DNA from 2 places in the Paenibacillus sp. WLX2291 genome. Region 1 is predicted to be linked to the other one. Evidence: riboswitches for the same ligand, from Rfam matches in the RefSeq annotation. Region 1 holds a riboswitch; the other holds the start of a gene.
The links. Region 1 has a riboswitch for cyclic di-AMP ahead of ACDE64_RS22695 (hypothetical protein). Riboswitches for the same ligand answer to the same signal wherever they lie in the genome.
Positions count from the first base shown of each region.

Region 2: another riboswitch for cyclic di-AMP. It lies ahead of ACDE64_RS00420 (C40 family peptidase); the one in region 1 lies ahead of ACDE64_RS22695 (hypothetical protein).

Region 1 is NZ_CP176755.1:5,306,506-5,314,881, reverse strand. It holds gene ACDE64_RS22720 (DUF4153 domain-containing protein) at 1-1,285, shown strand, start outside; gene ACDE64_RS22715 (hypothetical protein) at 1,375-1,755, shown strand; gene ACDE64_RS22710 (DMT family transporter) at 2,136-3,038, opposite strand; gene ACDE64_RS22705 (universal stress protein) at 3,236-3,892, opposite strand; gene ACDE64_RS22700 (hypothetical protein) at 4,006-4,491, opposite strand; cyclic di-AMP (ydaO/yuaA leader) riboswitch at 4,860-5,067, shown strand; gene ACDE64_RS22695 (hypothetical protein) at 5,189-5,602, shown strand; gene ACDE64_RS22690 (oxidoreductase) at 5,733-6,434, shown strand; gene ACDE64_RS22685 (hypothetical protein) at 6,636-6,959, shown strand; gene ACDE64_RS22680 (GNAT family N-acetyltransferase) at 7,027-7,605, shown strand; gene ACDE64_RS22675 (DinB family protein) at 7,937-8,376, shown strand, end outside.
Region 2 is NZ_CP176755.1:90,419-98,794, reverse strand. It holds gene ACDE64_RS00430 (ATPase domain-containing protein) at 1-522, opposite strand, end outside; gene ACDE64_RS00425 (YwhD family protein) at 977-1,504, opposite strand; cyclic di-AMP (ydaO/yuaA leader) riboswitch at 2,001-2,139, shown strand; gene ACDE64_RS00420 (C40 family peptidase) at 2,151-2,624, shown strand; gene ACDE64_RS00415 (GNAT family N-acetyltransferase) at 2,924-3,427, shown strand; gene ACDE64_RS00410 (hypothetical protein) at 3,595-3,888, opposite strand; gene motA (flagellar motor stator protein MotA) at 4,077-4,886, shown strand; gene motB (flagellar motor protein MotB) at 4,870-5,724, shown strand; gene tadA (tRNA adenosine(34) deaminase TadA) at 6,094-6,606, shown strand; gene ACDE64_RS00390 (GNAT family N-acetyltransferase) at 6,633-7,202, shown strand; gene ACDE64_RS00385 (hypothetical protein) at 7,450-8,376, opposite strand, start outside.

The sequences.
Region 1 (8,376 bases):
GCATATGGCGTATATGCTCAGTTACCGTCGTCCCAATTGGGCGCGGATGTACATTGTCTATGCGGCACTGGAGCATGTGCTGCTGCAATTGCCAGCTCATTTGCCGACACCGCTACGTATGTTATACCGGAAAGCGGCAGGGCGGATGCAGCAACAGCATAAGCGGATAGCAGGTAAAATTCTGCTTGGATTGCTGTGTGCCCTGCCGCTGTTAATTATTATTATCGGGCTGCTGTCTTCAGCGGATGGTATGTTTCAACAGATGCTGATTCATGTGCCGGATTGGTTGCCACGTCTTTCGTTTACCGAAGGAACTTTGCGTTTGGTATGGATCGTGATGATGGGCTTTATCCTGTTCGCTTACGTATGGGGATTTATTCAGCCGTATCGTCGTCAATCGCTGAGCAGCTCGCTAGTTGCAGATCAGCCAGCTTCCGATTCAGCAGCAGGCGCTACAATTCCGTCTGCGTCACCAGCTCATGACTGGCACATAGACCAGCCGAATGCTGCCTATCCGCCTTTGGTTATGCCGCGACTGGATCCGATTATGCTGGCAACAGTGCTTGTGGTGATCAATCTGGTGTATCTGCTATTCGTGAGTTTGCAGTTTTCCTATCTGTTTGGTGCTGGACAGGGGTATTTGCCAGATGGAAGTACGTATGCGGAATATGCACGTAGTGGCTTTGGCGAGCTGGTGCTGGTGACGGGATTGAACTTTGTGATTTTATTGTCGGCATTATATGGCAGCGTCAAAGCAGGAGTGGGCTTACACAGGCTGAATCAATTTCTGCTGCTCATTCTGGTTGTTTGCTCGGCAGTCATGTTGTGTTCAGCGTTTATGCGATTGCTGATGTATGAGCAGGCATATGGATATACGGTTATTCGTTTTCTGGTACATGCGTTCATGCTGTTTCTAGGTGTATTGCTCGTATTGGCAGGGCTGCGTATCTATATGTCGCGCTTGCCGCTTATTCACTGCTACATCGTATTCGGTCTGATCTCCTATGTGCTGGTCAATTACATCGGCATGGATCGCATCATTGCTGAACGTAATATACAGCGGTATGAGCAGACAGGGGAGCTGGATCAGGACTATCTGCTGACACTATCACCGGGGGCAATTCCGATGCTGTTGCGCTTTAGCTATGAACATCAATTGCCGGAGCTGCGGAAGAGACTGCATACGGATAACGAATATGTAGTAACTCGTCATGCCAGTTGGCAGGAATACAATTGGGAAACGCATCGTGCGATTCAACAGCTACGTTTGGATCGTCCGTTATAAATGGATCGCCATATCGTCTTATCTATATCCAACTATACGAATCTACACCAATCTGTACAAAGTCTTACTAGATCAAGGAGGAGATTACAATGAACCCTATTCCAGTATGGATCGAATGGAATATTGACCCTGCGCAATTGCCGCACAGGCAATGGTTTTATGCAGTAGAAGGCGAGATGGTGACCGACCGCGTTCAGATTGCAGCCGAATCGATAGAGCGTAGGGACGAGGACGAGCAGCTGCATGCGTGGGATATTCAGCTGCGTATAACCGGAATAGTGGAGCAGTCGTGGAATACGTATGGAGAGATGCGCTTGCTGCAACAGGCTGCATTTGCCTTGCTAGAACCGGGTGCTAGTTTTCTACTCTGGCATGGATGTGAACTTGCAGTCATTACGGTGCTGGAGGAAGGCTATGTACCGGGATTAACTAGCGGCGCTTCACAGCCGGATCGGTACGAAGTGATTTGAGATTCGATAGTAAGGTCATCATTTTGGAATTGGAAGTTTTTCATAGGATAATATCTATAGAATCGACGCATGATATGTGACGTGTTTGGTAAATTCTTTTATATAGAAGAAAGAGAAAAAACGATCAAAAGCAGCAGTAATACAAGAAAACAGAAAACAACATCGTACGCGGAAGACAATACAAAGGATCACGCATTTGACATACTCAACTGAAAATACAAAAAACAGCTTATTCATCATTAGACGAATAAGCTGTTTGTGTGCAACCGTGTAGCGCCTATCGTATTTGGCACATTGTATTGAGTACATCGTATTGAGTACATCGTATTCACCATACCTTGCAGCGCTAACCATCATTGTATGAACATCCATCCCGATCCTTACCTATCAACGCCTGCCAGCACGGATGTACGACGCGGCTTGCGGTTAACCAGATAAATGCTCACCCCGATCAGCACCAGACCGAGCAGCAGGAACCAAGTGAATGGCTCGTGCAATAACAGTGTACCAATGAATACCGACAACAGCGGCACAAGGAAGGTGTACGAAGCAACTTTGCTCGCATCGCCTGCACCAACCAGTGTGAAGTAGATCATCCACGACAGCGCAATCCCGAAAATAATACCAAAGATCAGCCCGAACCAATACGGTGTATTCCACGTAATATCCGACCAGTTTTCTGTAACAGAACCAGCAGCAGTTAGTAGCGCACCACCTAATGTACATTGGAAGGCGACCATCCAAAGTGCATCGGTTGTCTGATTGGCTTTTTTGATAAATACAGTACCTAGCGCCCAGCTTAATGCTGTGACAAGAGCTAGCACAACGCCAACGACAGCGACATGACCCGAGAATCCGCCTGCACTCACCGAGATCACCCCGGCGAAACCTAGCAGCAAGCCAATGACTTTGCGCCATGACATGGATTCACCGAGCCACATCCAAGCAAATAATCCGACGAGTACGGGCTGTAAATAGACAAGCACCGAGAACAACCCGGATGGCAGATACATCAGTCCCACCGTTTGTAATCCATAAAATAACGCCACATTTAACAAGCCCGAAATGGCATAAGCACGCCAGTTTTGCTTCCAGCGGATCAGCCGTCTGCGTGGCAACATAATGATGATCAGCAGCAATCCGCCGATCAGCGTACGAAGCCCGGCAAACAGCACCGGCGGTGTATAAGCAAGCGCTACTTTATAAATCGACCAAGAAATCCCCCATAAAAAGACTAGCGACGCAATCAGCGCCACCCGTTTCATTGGTGTTAATGTGTTCAACGTGCTTCCCTTCCTTTCCATCCGCAAACGCGTAAAAGCTACCATATGATGTCAGTCAGCACGTTACATCATACGCTTTTTGCATGGAAAGGGCAATCCAAGAAACAGCCGGAGATACAGATGCGAATCTCACCCGGCTGTTTCTTGGAATCATTTGATATTCAATATCCATACTCAAGTACTCAGAAGAAGACATCTTAATCCTGCATATCCAACATTCGCTCTAGTGGTTCGGCATCCACTAGCGTCCCTTTCGATACCTTCAAATACTGATACTCCCCATCAATATGCAGCTTTAATAATCCATTTTCAAAATCCGTATGCATCTTTTTGAAAAAGACACCTTCCGCCACAATCGGCTTATCGGTTTCGTAGCGAATCTGGTAGCCTTTCGGCGTATGAATCACGTCCACCTCGACTCCATCCTCGTGTGTCTCTTCCAGATTGGCTTTCATTCGCTGTACCGCAACGATATGTAGATCGATTGCCCCCAGCTGCTCCAGCAGATCGTTAATTAGCGAACTCCCGGTCATTTCTTCCCAGAAGGAACGAACCGATTGCCCGATAATGAGCTGGGTGACCTGACTGCGGTGTGCTGCCGTCGCAATCGCTTCTGAGAGATCGCGTCCTTCGCGCTGAACGACCATAAAGTTGCCCCCGGCTTCTTCGGTCAACTTTTTCCAGCTGTTGTAATAATTCTGGTCGTCCATATCCAATTCGCTCACGGGTTCATCCAGTATACTCAGTACGATCAGTGGTGCCTGAAGCAGCTGGGCAAGCCGGATACCGCGCCGGATCAGCCGTTCACCATTCAGATTGTAATGTACACCGACCATGATCTTTTCTTCGTGCATGACCTGTAACGCCCCTTTATATAAGTATCAATTGTCATATATCGAACCACTGTGACCCAAAGCGGCTAACAAGCCGTTTGTTCACGCCTATACAGACACTTAACCACCACAGACTAAAAAGAATAATATGCGCTGCAATAATGATTCAAAAAATTTCGTTCCACTGGTAAAGAAGACGTTACGCTACCCGCATCCAAGCTACTCTTTTCAGCATTTGCAGCACCAAGCAGACTTTTATGCCAGTCCACCAGCGCTTCGCCTGCCAGATGCGTACGGGTGAAGCCCCATTGCGACTCATGCTGCTGAATATACTGTATCGCCTGCAAGCTCGTCTGTCCTTTTAAGCGTGTGAAGACAGATGCCCATTTCACCAGATCAAGATGGGTCGTACCGTCGGAAAATTCAAATTCCGCCCAGCCTGCTACACCATTTCCGCAGACACGCAGCAATCCGCAATGTAGAAATTCGCAATGATCCGGCAATGCTAGCCGTTGATGGTCATACACAAACAGCTCCATATGCCGAATACGCGCAGTATCAACAACAGAACAATGGGAACGGACGAGATCTTCAACTAGCGGAACAGCAGTCATGATCATTTTTACATACACTCCTTGTAATGTAAGGTTTCGTTGTGAGCCATCATAGGGCATTTCCGTGATAGCGTAAATGAAATCCAACTGTGATCCTTGCCGATTTGGGATGGAAGATGCTCATGTAATCGGATTCATCTTAGCGATTCATAGCCACATCATCATAATGCTCCGTTTTTCTGTTCTTTTCACAAAATTGCAGGAAAATGAAATAATATGGCGTAAGCAGGCGAATACGAGAGAAAAGTCATTGCATCATTTGCCTGAACCATCAAATTGGCACAAAACCGCATTCCGTCTGCCTTTACTTTGAACGTGGACGGGAGTATGATTCGTCTCAAGTTCATAAATTTCGGCATACGATGATATTCGTATGCTGTTACCAGCTGAATGTCTGTACGTTGTACTGCCATCTGGGTAGATTCGTGCGGAGAGCGGGGGAACCAGCGAAAAGTGCCATAGGTGCTTTTCAGGGGTGAATCGGAACAAAGATGCCTGTTATGTACAACAGCATCGAATCCGTAGGGAGACTCTTACTCCCGAATCCGTCAGCTAACCTCGTAAGCTGAATTAAGAGAGGCGACAATGATCATGACATCCGGTAGGACACAGGTGTGTGCTGTTCGGAATGCTTGAGAAGCGGCGAGGGTACCTCTTGTGCGCTTCTTTTTTGTTTGCCTTCACACATTGGAGGAGAAAAGAGATGGAGTTGGAGCAGGAATCGGAGTTACCAAGGCCCTACGTGCTGGTATCTCCGGCGACGCGGGCAGGAGAGCAGTTTATGCAGCTGCTCAAAGTAAAAGGTATTGATTTTGCCGCGATCGTGAACAGCTATAGTGAGAAAGTCAAAATGGAACGGATGGGCATCCATCATGTGCTGCTGCTGGATACTCAGCGTCAGGATGAGTGGTGTCTACCGCAGATGACGGTCGGTAAAGTATATCTGTTTGAACGGAGCTTGCCCCTGTGCTGCCGTTATATCCAGATGTGCCGTTCATGGACGAGCGATCCGATCTATGTCATTACTGAAAGCAGCAATTCACGCATGATTTACAAAGGTCTGGGCGCGGATCATATTGTCCATACGAATGGCGGCAGTGTCGCCTTTTTGTTGTGACAGGGCGCACAGGCTCATCTCCACTAGAAGCGGGTATAATGATAAAGAATCCACCATCATGCCGCTGCATGCCGTTCTTATCGGTAGCAGACGGTACATACTTACACTTATGAAGTTTGGAGATGATCGTATGACGGACAAAGTAGCACTCATTGCCGGAGCAACCGGATTGGTAGGCAGCGCGCTAACTTCTATACTGCTGGACGCGCCGGAATATCGGCAAATCGTCGTTCTGGTGCGCAAACGTGTGCCGGAATGGGACAACACGCCCCGCATTACCCAGATCCTCGTAGATTACGAGCGGCTAGAAGACCATCTGGACGACCTTGTTGCCGATGATGTGTACTGTTGTCTAGGTACTACGATCAAACAAGCCGGTACACAGGACAATATGTACCGGATCGATGTGACGTATCCGCTGCGCGTAGCAGAACTGGCGAAGCGGCAAGGCGCAACCCAGCTGTTGCTAGTGAGCGCGATGGGAGCAGATCGCACATCCAAGATATTTTATAACCGTATCAAAGGCGAGTTGGAGCACAAGCTGGTTGGGCTGGATTATCCGTCCTTCTCCGCAGCGCGTCCCTCACTATTGCTCGGGGAACGACAAGAATTACGCACTGGCGAGCGCATCGGTGCCGTTCTCGCCAAAGTGCTATCGCCGCTTATGGGCGGGGCGTTAGCCAAGTACAAAGCAATTCCTGCCGAAAAGGTAGCGAGAGCGCTATACCGGATGGCGTGCATGGAGCAGCGGGGTGTACATGTGTACAACTCCGATCGTCTGCATGAGCTGGGAGATGTGCCGGATTCCGCAACGCAGCGGGTTACTTCCTGAATCCGATATTCGCGCATACTATACGTCATCGGGCAAAGAGGATACAATAAAGGTTGGCGAATGTGCATATTTCGGTAGTTTGCTGTGTTGGGTAGGCAATAATATAAGCATGCTTGCGCGGTGCACAAGAATACGAAATGATGATTGCGCCAGATTAAGATGATGGGCAGCAGGATGCTGCCGCGAAATGGAGAATGGATCATGCCTCAATTGGACGACAAACAGGCGGCAACCCAGATTGAGAAATGGATTGCCTTTTACGATATGGATAACCCGAAAGCATGGGACAAAGACGATTATGCTTTTGTGCAGCAATCGTGCCGTCACATGCGCACAGCGGTGCAAACATTGCGCGGCAAAGGAAATGTTAGCCCGGCAGAACGCAAGAAGATCGCCAGCGGGCTGGAGGATTTTATCGAGGATTCGTTTATGGACGATCCGAATGAATGGGAACCGGAAAATCGCGCCTTTGTCAAACAGGCAATGGCAGCGCTGCGTCATGCAGCCGGTGTACTGAAGAAGTAGGAATGAGCTGTAAAATGAAGGGCAACGTCGCCGAGCGGCGGCAATGCCCGAACAGCAGGAGGTTGGTATGAATAGTAATCCGGAACTTAAACCGGTCGCGGAACATAAGCTGGAGATCGAGCTTTGCCCTGCGGCGGACAAGCATATTATTTGCAATATGTATCCCTTTTACCTGTATGACATGTCGGAAATCTGGGATCGTACACCGAACCGGTACGGTGTATTTGAGGAAGATGATCGCTGCGCAACGCTGGCACAGCAAAGTGATGTGTTCAAAATCTGGTGGCAACATCCCGGTATTTTGTTCCCGTTTCTGTTGCGCGTGGATGGTATTCCGGCAGGCTTTGCGCTCGTCTCTACACCACCGTACATTCCGCATGGGGAGCAGGCGCAGTATTTTCTGCATGAGTTTTTCCTAATGCGTTCGTTCCGTGGTAAAGGGCTGGCACAGCAGGCAGCAACGCATATATTTGAACAATTCAAAGGTAGCTGGGCGCTGCATACGAATGCGACCGGGCGCAATATGCACACCCGTCGTTTCTGGCGTCATTTGCTGGCTGATTATACAAATTATAAATATGACGAGGAACCGCTGGAAACCCCAGAGCAGGATCAATTGCTGGCATATCGCTTTAACAATGCCTGATCGTCTGAATGATTGGCGATCTTACTGGCGGCAACAAAATGTGCGTAATAGAGCATCACTGGTGATGCAGATGAAGTAGGCAGCACCTGGTATCATCCCCTCAAGGTAGACAGTGAACAAAGACCTCATGGCACAATGAGATCAACACTGGAAACCAGAGGGGCTTTTTGTTATGTGTATCTATTCATGAATGGTGCAAATGAGGTTGGAAGCGACGAATGAGAGCATGCGTATTCATTAAAGTGTGTTGTTCACTTGTGCTTCCATCCGCTCGCGTTGAAATTTGCTGCCGAATGATATACATTTAGCTAGAAACGGAGGGGGAACGAAGATGAGTCAAACCGCAGAACAAGCTTTTGCCAGAGCATTGGTTCAATCTCTGATCGGGGAAAGAGGGCATTTGCCGATTGCCAAAGCATTATCCGATATTGATCTGGAGCTGTCCGGGCAGCGTGTAGACGGCTTGCCGTACACGATCCATCAGCTGATCAGCCATATGACGTACTGGCAGGATTTCATGCTCGCTCATGTCCGTGGTGAACAGCCGCAGCGTCCGCCGATTCCAGCGGAGAGCTGGCCACAGGAAAGTCGTGCCGCCGATGAGACATCGTGGCAGCAAGTGTTGGACGATTTCTTGCAGGGCATCGATAGTGCCTGTGAGTTGGCGCAGACGTTGGAGCTGGCGACACCGCTCACTCATATCCCAACAGAGACGGTTGCCGGATTCCTGCGCAATATCGCATCCCACAATACGTATCACCTTGGCGAGAT
Region 2 (8,376 bases), 390 kb from region 1:
CTCAAACGGCACATTGGATTCACCAATCTCCGAATATTCACGGATAAAGAGCGAAGTCAGCGAGTGTTTACGCATAATATTACGAATCGTATACACATTGTTTCGCACCTGATCGCCGCTACTCACGAGACGGAATAGACTGATACTATCGATCACTACGCGTTTACAACCGATCTCACTGACTACACTTTCAAAAATACCGCCCGGCTGTAACATTTGATCCAGCAAAATATCTGGCTCCATACAAATAACGCGCAGCTTATTCTCTCTTTCCAGCTGACGCAAATCCCATCCAAACCCCTTTACATCTTCGTAAATTTGTTCGGGCAATTCTTCAAACGTAATATAGATACCAGGCTCGTTAAACGAAACCGCACCTTCCACTAGAAATTGTATGCCTACCGTCGTCTTGCCGGTTCCTGGTTCGCCTTCCAAAATCACGACAGATCCCGGCGGTATACCTCCGTACAGAATATCATCCAGTCCTGGTATACCCGTATGAATAGCACTAGTGTTGTTCATATATTGCTCCCTCCATCTGTAGCATAGTTTAGTCACGCAAGGGTTAGCTTTTCCTACGAAGATGACTGTACAGCAATTATAACAACGTAAGGCACCTTGAAGAAAGGAATTTCCCATTTTTATAACGAGTCAAAAGCATTTAATCATTTATACCCTTTTTTTCCAGTTTATCATGGTCGTTTTTCATAATTTGAATAAATTTGTACAGAAAATACAGGGAGTAGCGTTAATTACTTCAAATTTTATTGAATAATAATGAATATTTATGCAAAAAGACTGGAAATCAGTTGATCTCCAGCCTCATGTTGTGTACATCGTTTGTGGGCAATATAGTATTGGCGTACGATAATACCGATTTTGTGCGTGCCAAATGGTCATTACCATGTGTTACTTCATCAGATAGTCCTGACATTCAGGATCTCATTCGTATTCACATTTGGCGAGTCATCGAATGTCAGCCTTCTAGCGCTTCTTTTAATTCCTCTGGCGAACGGTTCCACCAGTCTTCATTATGCGTAGACAAGAGCTTTTTCAAAGCTGCTTTGTCTTCGCTACCTAGTTCACTCAGCATAATACGGCGTTTAATCGCATAGTCCAATTTGTTGACGTGATCGGCGAGAATTTTCCAGCCTTTTTTGTCTTCTTCATTAATCCACATTTCACATGCGGTTGCTCCAGCATAACTGCCGCCTTCCGGCTGCTTGTCTACCGCTACCCAAACGACCCATACTTGACGTCCATCTACTACGTCTTCGCGATTGGCGCTGAATTTGATCCCACGCTCTACTTTACTTTTCGCATGCATCGCGCCAATATCAATACTGGCTTCGCCGCGGTCAATAATAATAGGAGAAACATTGTTGAGATTGATAGAACCAGCACCAAAACCTTTGTGTTTCGTACTCTTGGCGCTACTGCTAATAATATTTAAAGACATTGATTTTTTGGCAGGTTGTTGTTCAGGTTGTTGATTTTGATCCATGATAAAAATAACTCCTTTTCTGTTCAAGTATGAACCGATATCTTCATATGATTGATTTTACCATGATTGTAGCGGTTTGGGGTCAAAAAGCCAATTCTACGCCGCTTATGTCATATAAAGTATCAAAAAATTAAAACAAATATCGGCAAAAGTCTAAAGTTTACAAAAAAATGACCGAAAAAAAGGAAAGTAATCACGAATCATCCAGTTTGCGCGTAAACAATCATCACTTTACGCTTAAAAATGAATTTTTTTTAATAAATGTAATCCCTTTATTGGCGCGGTTTTCACCATGCCATGTCATAAAGATGACAATAATTTTCATAGAAAAACAGTTATCAAACGTTGCCAAAGTAAAAAAGCTCTGTTAGAATAAACCCAGCGAGTTTTTAGTAACAACTTTGTAAACTTTAGAAGGTTATCTTGTAACTTTTACCAGAAAAGCTGAATTTTGTCGAAAAAGTTGGATATCGTCATACGTCATACGGTGCATTAATCAAGCGTAAAGCCAAATTCCGTGGCACCGGGAAACGGGGGAACCGTTTTGGGTGAATTGATCTTGCAAGAGAGGGATCATAGGGGAAGCCTTCTACCGAATCCTTAAGCTAACCTCGTAGGCATTGGAAGGGGACAAATGATTTTGAACATGAAAAAGAAACTAACCGCCGCACTTATGGGATTCGCAATTGCATTTACTGTTATGGGGAATAGCAGTGCACATGCTGATTCTAAAATGGACCAGATCATTGATCCAGCAATGGGAACACCGTACCGCATCGGGGGAACTTCATTTAACGGTTTCGATTGCTCCGGATTCACTCAATATGTATTCGGTAAAATGAACATCGATCTACCGCGTCAATCCACATCGCAATTCCAAGTAGGCGACGCAGTAAGCAGAGACAATCTGCAAGCTGGAGACCTCGTCTTCTTCAACACGACTGGAGCAGGAGTTTCACATGTTGGAGTCATGGTAAGCAGCACGCAATTTGCACATGCTTCTACATCCAGAGGCGTACGCATCGACAACCTGAGCATGGACTACTATGCAGAACGTTATGTCGGCGCAAAACGCGTAATGAGCAACTACAGCTTTGACACGTTTGCAACCGACAATTAATATACGACTTTTATCTGTTTGATCATTTTTATTTACTAACCGTAAGAGATTCCCGCCAGAATCTTTTGCGGTTTTTTTATTTTGTTCTATACTATATAAACGAAGAAAATATTGGATTAGTTACACTTTTTCATTAAAAAGTTAAATAAGATTTTGGAACAACATCTATAATTATGTCTACTATTTATTAAACATCTCGTAATTATGGTAAACACGTTTTCCATTATTTATTTGAATTATTTTTTAATTTATACCCGTGTTTTGCGTTGTTAAATCATATGTTAAAGGAGCAATCTCTTATGCCCGTTTCCCTGACCCCACCCTTTGCAGTCACGCCAATGACGGAAGCTCATGCGGCTGATATTTGTACATGGGTATATGAGGCGCCGTACGATATTTATGGCTGGATGCCGTGGGAGCAAATGAAGCAACTGGAGGTCGAGTTTGGCGATCCGCAGCTACGTTGTCAGCAATATGCTTCTGTAATGGACGCCGATGGTGTGTTATGTGGCTTTGCTCAATTTTTCCCGCTAGAAGGTACGATCAGATTGGGGGTTGGCATGCGACCTGATCTGTGTGGTAACGGATACGGTGAACATTTTGTCCGCGTTATTACTCAGGAAGCAATCACACGTCAACCTGAAGCAGAGATTGATTTGGAAGTCCTCACCTGGAATCAGCGCGCTATTCGCACATACCAAAAGGCTGATTTTCATATTACCGATACGTATGACCGCCGCACACCAGATGGCATGAAGCCATTTTACTGTATGGTGTATGAGCAAGGTGAAGATACAGCGTAATCTGTAACCTCTATCAAGAAACTCTGTATATCGAATATCGGTAACGACATTATGATTCTCGTTCCCTTCCTAATGCCAAAAGACCAGATCGCTTAGAGAAGCATGCAGCTATCTCCCACAATCTGGTCTTTTTGATTTACCCATTTATATTCATATCACGGTCTTCATCAGATGAGCGGAACAAAGGTCATTTCCGTTTCTCCAATCAAAATATCGATTCGATGCGTATCTGCTGCATAAATGACTACTCCGCTACCAACCTGAATGGAAGGTTCAGAACCCAGCGCATAAAAAAGATCCTCTGCTAGCGCTTCCTGTACTTCCCGACGCTCATCCGGTTGCAGTCCTGCCCATTCTTCCGGCGGCATCTGAAAAAACAGATAACAATCGGGAATCAAGTCCAGTGCTGTCGTCAAATCTGTCAGTATATCCTCATACTCGCGTCCATGCTTAACGCCCATAACGAACCTCCAGTCCATCTGTCAATATTGTTACAATTGCCAACTTCTTTCCATTATAACTCAAAAAACTCTTCATAAAGCATCATATTCTGTCGATAACAAAAGTATCAGCGAATGAAGCAATGCCATCATTCCATGGAAGAGAATGATGCAGGCAATACAACATATACTCATGGACGAGGTGTATTATGCAAATTTCAACAATTCTTGGTCTGGTACTCGGGGTTCTCTCTCTAGTTGTCGGTATGATCCTCAAGGGTGCTCCCCTGGTCAGTCTGGTTAATAACCCGGCTGCTTATGTTATCATCCTCGTAGGTACAGCCGCAACGATCTTTATGGCTTTCCCGATGCCCGAAGTCAAACGTGTTCCGAAGCTGTTCGGGATCATTTTCAAAAACCAGACCCTGCTCGACAAAAAGGAACTGGTTCGTACATTCATGGATTGGGCTTCGATTACTCGCCGCGAAGGTTTGCTGGCGCTGGAGTCCAAAGTTGAAGAAATCGACAATTCCTTTCTCCGCAATGGAATGCGGATGATCATTGATGGTAATGATCAGGAGTTTGTGCAGGATGTACTGATGGAAGATATTAATGCTACCGAGGAACGTCACCGCTCTGGCGCGTTGATCTTCTCACAGGCGGGTATGTATGCTCCTACACTCGGGGTACTCGGTGCGGTTGTCGGTCTGATCGCCGCCCTTGCCGATTTGAGTGATATGGAAAAGCTCTCCCACGCGATCGCTGGTGCGTTTATCGCAACGGTTCTCGGTATCTTTACCGGTTATGTATTGTGGCATCCGATGGCCAATAAATTGAAGCGTCTGTCCAAAGCAGAAGTGGAGATTAAGCTGATGATGGTCGAAGGTTTGCTATCGATTCAATCCGGCGTATCGACCATGGCAATCAGTCAAAAACTGGCAGTGTTCCTGACTCCAACGGAAAAAATTGAGCTAGAGGGACAACAGGAAGGAGGCGGCGGCGGTGAGCAAGAAGGGTAAACGACATGAACCCCATGAGGAGCATGCCGATGAGAGCTGGTTGCTCCCCTATTCCGACTTGATGACCCTGCTGTTAGCACTCTTTATTACCCTGTTCTCCATGAGCTCGCTGGATGCTGCCAAGTTCCAACAGATGGCCAAAGCAATGAGCGCTGCCTTTACCGGCGGTAGTGGTGTACTGGATGAGAATGCGATGGCTCCAACAGAAGGTGAAGTTCCGAGCAAAAATCAACAAGACAATACCGCAGCCGCAGCTGATAATTCCGAACAAAAGTCTTCTCAGCAAAAGTTGCGCGCAGCACTGCAAAAGCAGGAACAACAAGATCTGGAGAATCTCAAACGCAAACTGGATCAGTATATCAAAGAAAACGGACTCAGCTCTCAGTTAACGACCAAGCTGAACCAGTCTGAACTGAAAGTAACAATTAGCGATAATACGCTGTTCGCTTCCGGTCAGGCAACGGTCAAAACCGATTCTCGTATGCTAGCCAAATCCTTATCCTCTATTTTACAAGCGATTCCCGATTATGATATTATCGTCTCCGGTCACACAGATAACGTACCGATCTCCAACTCCAGATATACTTCCAACTGGAATCTGAGTTCGGACCGTGCACTGAACTTTATGCAAATTCTATTGCTCAACCAGAAACTCGACCCACGTAAATTCAGTGCAATCGGCTATGGTCAGTATCATCCGATTGCCGACAACTCAACCAATGTCGGACGTGCCAAAAACCGCCGCGTTGAGGTTGCAATCGTTCGTAAATATGTAGATAGCGATGTGAATCCGACTCTTCAATCCATTGTCGGTAATGGAAGCGACACAAGTAACTAATCGTATATATGAAATGGGAACGCTATGTTCTCGTTATAACGGATGCCGATATACTCGGTATCCGTTTTTTTGCCTGTGGATTATAATTGAAATTAGCGCCTAGATTGCCTAAAATTGAGACGAAAGCCTGTGGAAAACATTTGCTACGTGCAGAAAAAGTCCCATAGCTGTCCAAATCGCGCCAGCCTATACGGTGCCTGCTCTCTCGCTATCTTCATTCCTATAAAAGTTATTCACAAAAACGATTAAAAAGTAAGTTTTCCACAACAAAACATAGTTATCCACAGTTTTGTCCACAAGCTGTTAACAACGAATATTTGTTCGATGGACAAGTGCCATATGTATCCACAATAGAAAGAAGGGTTTACCATTTCGAATACCTCCTATCAGCACTGGATGAAAGAGGCGATCCTAGAAGCGCGCAAAGCCGAAGCGCTAGGTGAAGTCCCTATCGGTGCCGTTATTGTCAAAAATAACGAAATCATCGGACGCGGCTACAATCTGCGTGAAACAACTCATGACGCTACCGCCCATGCTGAGATCATCGCCATTCGCGAAGCTAGTGAAACGCTCGGCTCATGGCGGCTGCTAGACTGTACGCTATACGTTACACTGGAGCCATGCCCGATGTGTGCCGGTGCTATCGTTCAAAGCCGTGTGCCAACCGTTGTATACGGTACAACGGATCCCAAGGCAGGCTGTGCAGGCACATTAATGAATCTGCTGCAAGAACCGCGCTTTAATCATCGTACCGAAGTATTAGAAGGAATTATGCAGGAAGAATGCGCTGCCCTACTGACTGACTTTTTCCGCGACTTGCGGGTGAAGCTGAAGCAAGCACGGCTAGAACGTCAGACAGACGTACAAACGGATTACACATAGCTGCTATAGCAAGGAGAGATACTATCATGCATATGCAATTGCACGACCAGGACAAAGGTATTTATGTCCGCCTGTTGCAGCCGGATGATGCGGAGCAATTACTACAATTGCGGCTTTCGAGTCGTGAAGATAATCAACCGTATGAGCCGCAGTACCCGGATGAATTTTTCACCTTTGCCAGCCAGCTGGATCTGATCTATCGTCGTAAGCAGGAAGCCGCTGAAGATCGTGGTTATCTGTTTGGTATTTTTTGTGACGAGGATGATGTACTCGCAGGTACGATCTCTGTTAGTCATATCGTGCGTGGAGTTGGTCAATTTGCCGATCTGGGCTATTCTCTAAGCGCTGCATACAAAGGCGCAGGCTACATGACTGCCAGCGTACGACTCGTAGTAGAGTATGCGTTTCGCTCGCTGAATCTGCATCGCATTCAAGCAGGCGTAATTCCCCATAATACGGCATCTAGACGTGTGTTGGAGAAATGTGGCTTTCAAAAGGAAGGAATTGCTCGTCAACTGGTGAAGATCAACGGTCAATGGGAAGATCATCAGATGTACGCTTTACTTGCTAACGATAGTCCTATAGAACACACTTGATTGATAAGCGAAACGACTACTACCTTGCCTCGCTGTTCACTATCCATATTCACATAAAAATAACCCCCGTTTACGCTACATAAGCGATTACGGGGGTTATTTGCGTGATATTTGCAAAACTCAGCCTTGACTGATGCACAGATTGTACAGGTTGTCATTTTCTATGATATGAGTCATCTTACTTATAAGGATTCAAGCTATAATCAATCTACAGCGAATCATACGTTTGATTGGTTATCATTCGCAATTAGTACGACGATCCCATTTCCTGTTGCAGTTGATCCATTGTGATCACATCAGCGTCAGCAGGGATACCGATTGCAAAGGTTTGTTTTTCGTTGATTTTGGAATACTGACCGCTACCTTCAAGTGCCAGCTTCACATTTTCTTTTGTATCTGGATTAGAGAATACAGCGTCCATCACCATTTTTTGATAAACAGGGAAGTCTTTATCGTTGATCGCTGTATTGATGTTGAATTGATTCAGTGTCAGATATTTATCCAGCTCATTCACCGTTTTGGAGAACTCGCTTTGGGAATCTTCGGATTGAATTTCCTTTTTCGCCTGGTCAATATCTTCTTGTGTCAGGTTCAATGCAGAACGATATTCTTCTTTGGACAATACATCCAGTACCGCAGGCAACGCCTGTTTTACAAAGATCGTTACTGCTTCTTTGGCATTGTCATTCGTTACAGCGAATTGAACCACTTGCTTCGCATCTACGCCATCTGGCAGTCCTGCATCCGCAGGTTTGATATCTTTGAAATATTTGGATTGATCGTATTTATCCAATACAGCACCGGATAGCTCTTGTGCCAGCTTCTGGCTAGTATCCGCACTGATTGGTGTATACTCTTCACCTTGCATTTGTGCCAGTTCTTTCAGATCCAGCTTCAAGAATTTGCCGACTACGTTTTGCGACAGTGGCAGCATCGGGATTTGCGGGATCTTAATATACATAGTTTCCTGAGTCAGCACGATCGGCACTTCAAAGTTCATAGAACCGCCAGCCAGTTTCAGGTTCATCGTCATTTCGGTTTGCATCGGATCAGCCTGATACACACCATTCAGTGTCAATTCCGCATTTTTCAGCGTATTGGCAATTTGAGCGCTTTCGGACGATGCTGCGCCATCAGCCGAAGTGATTGCCAGATCGTTGATTTTAAACTGGCT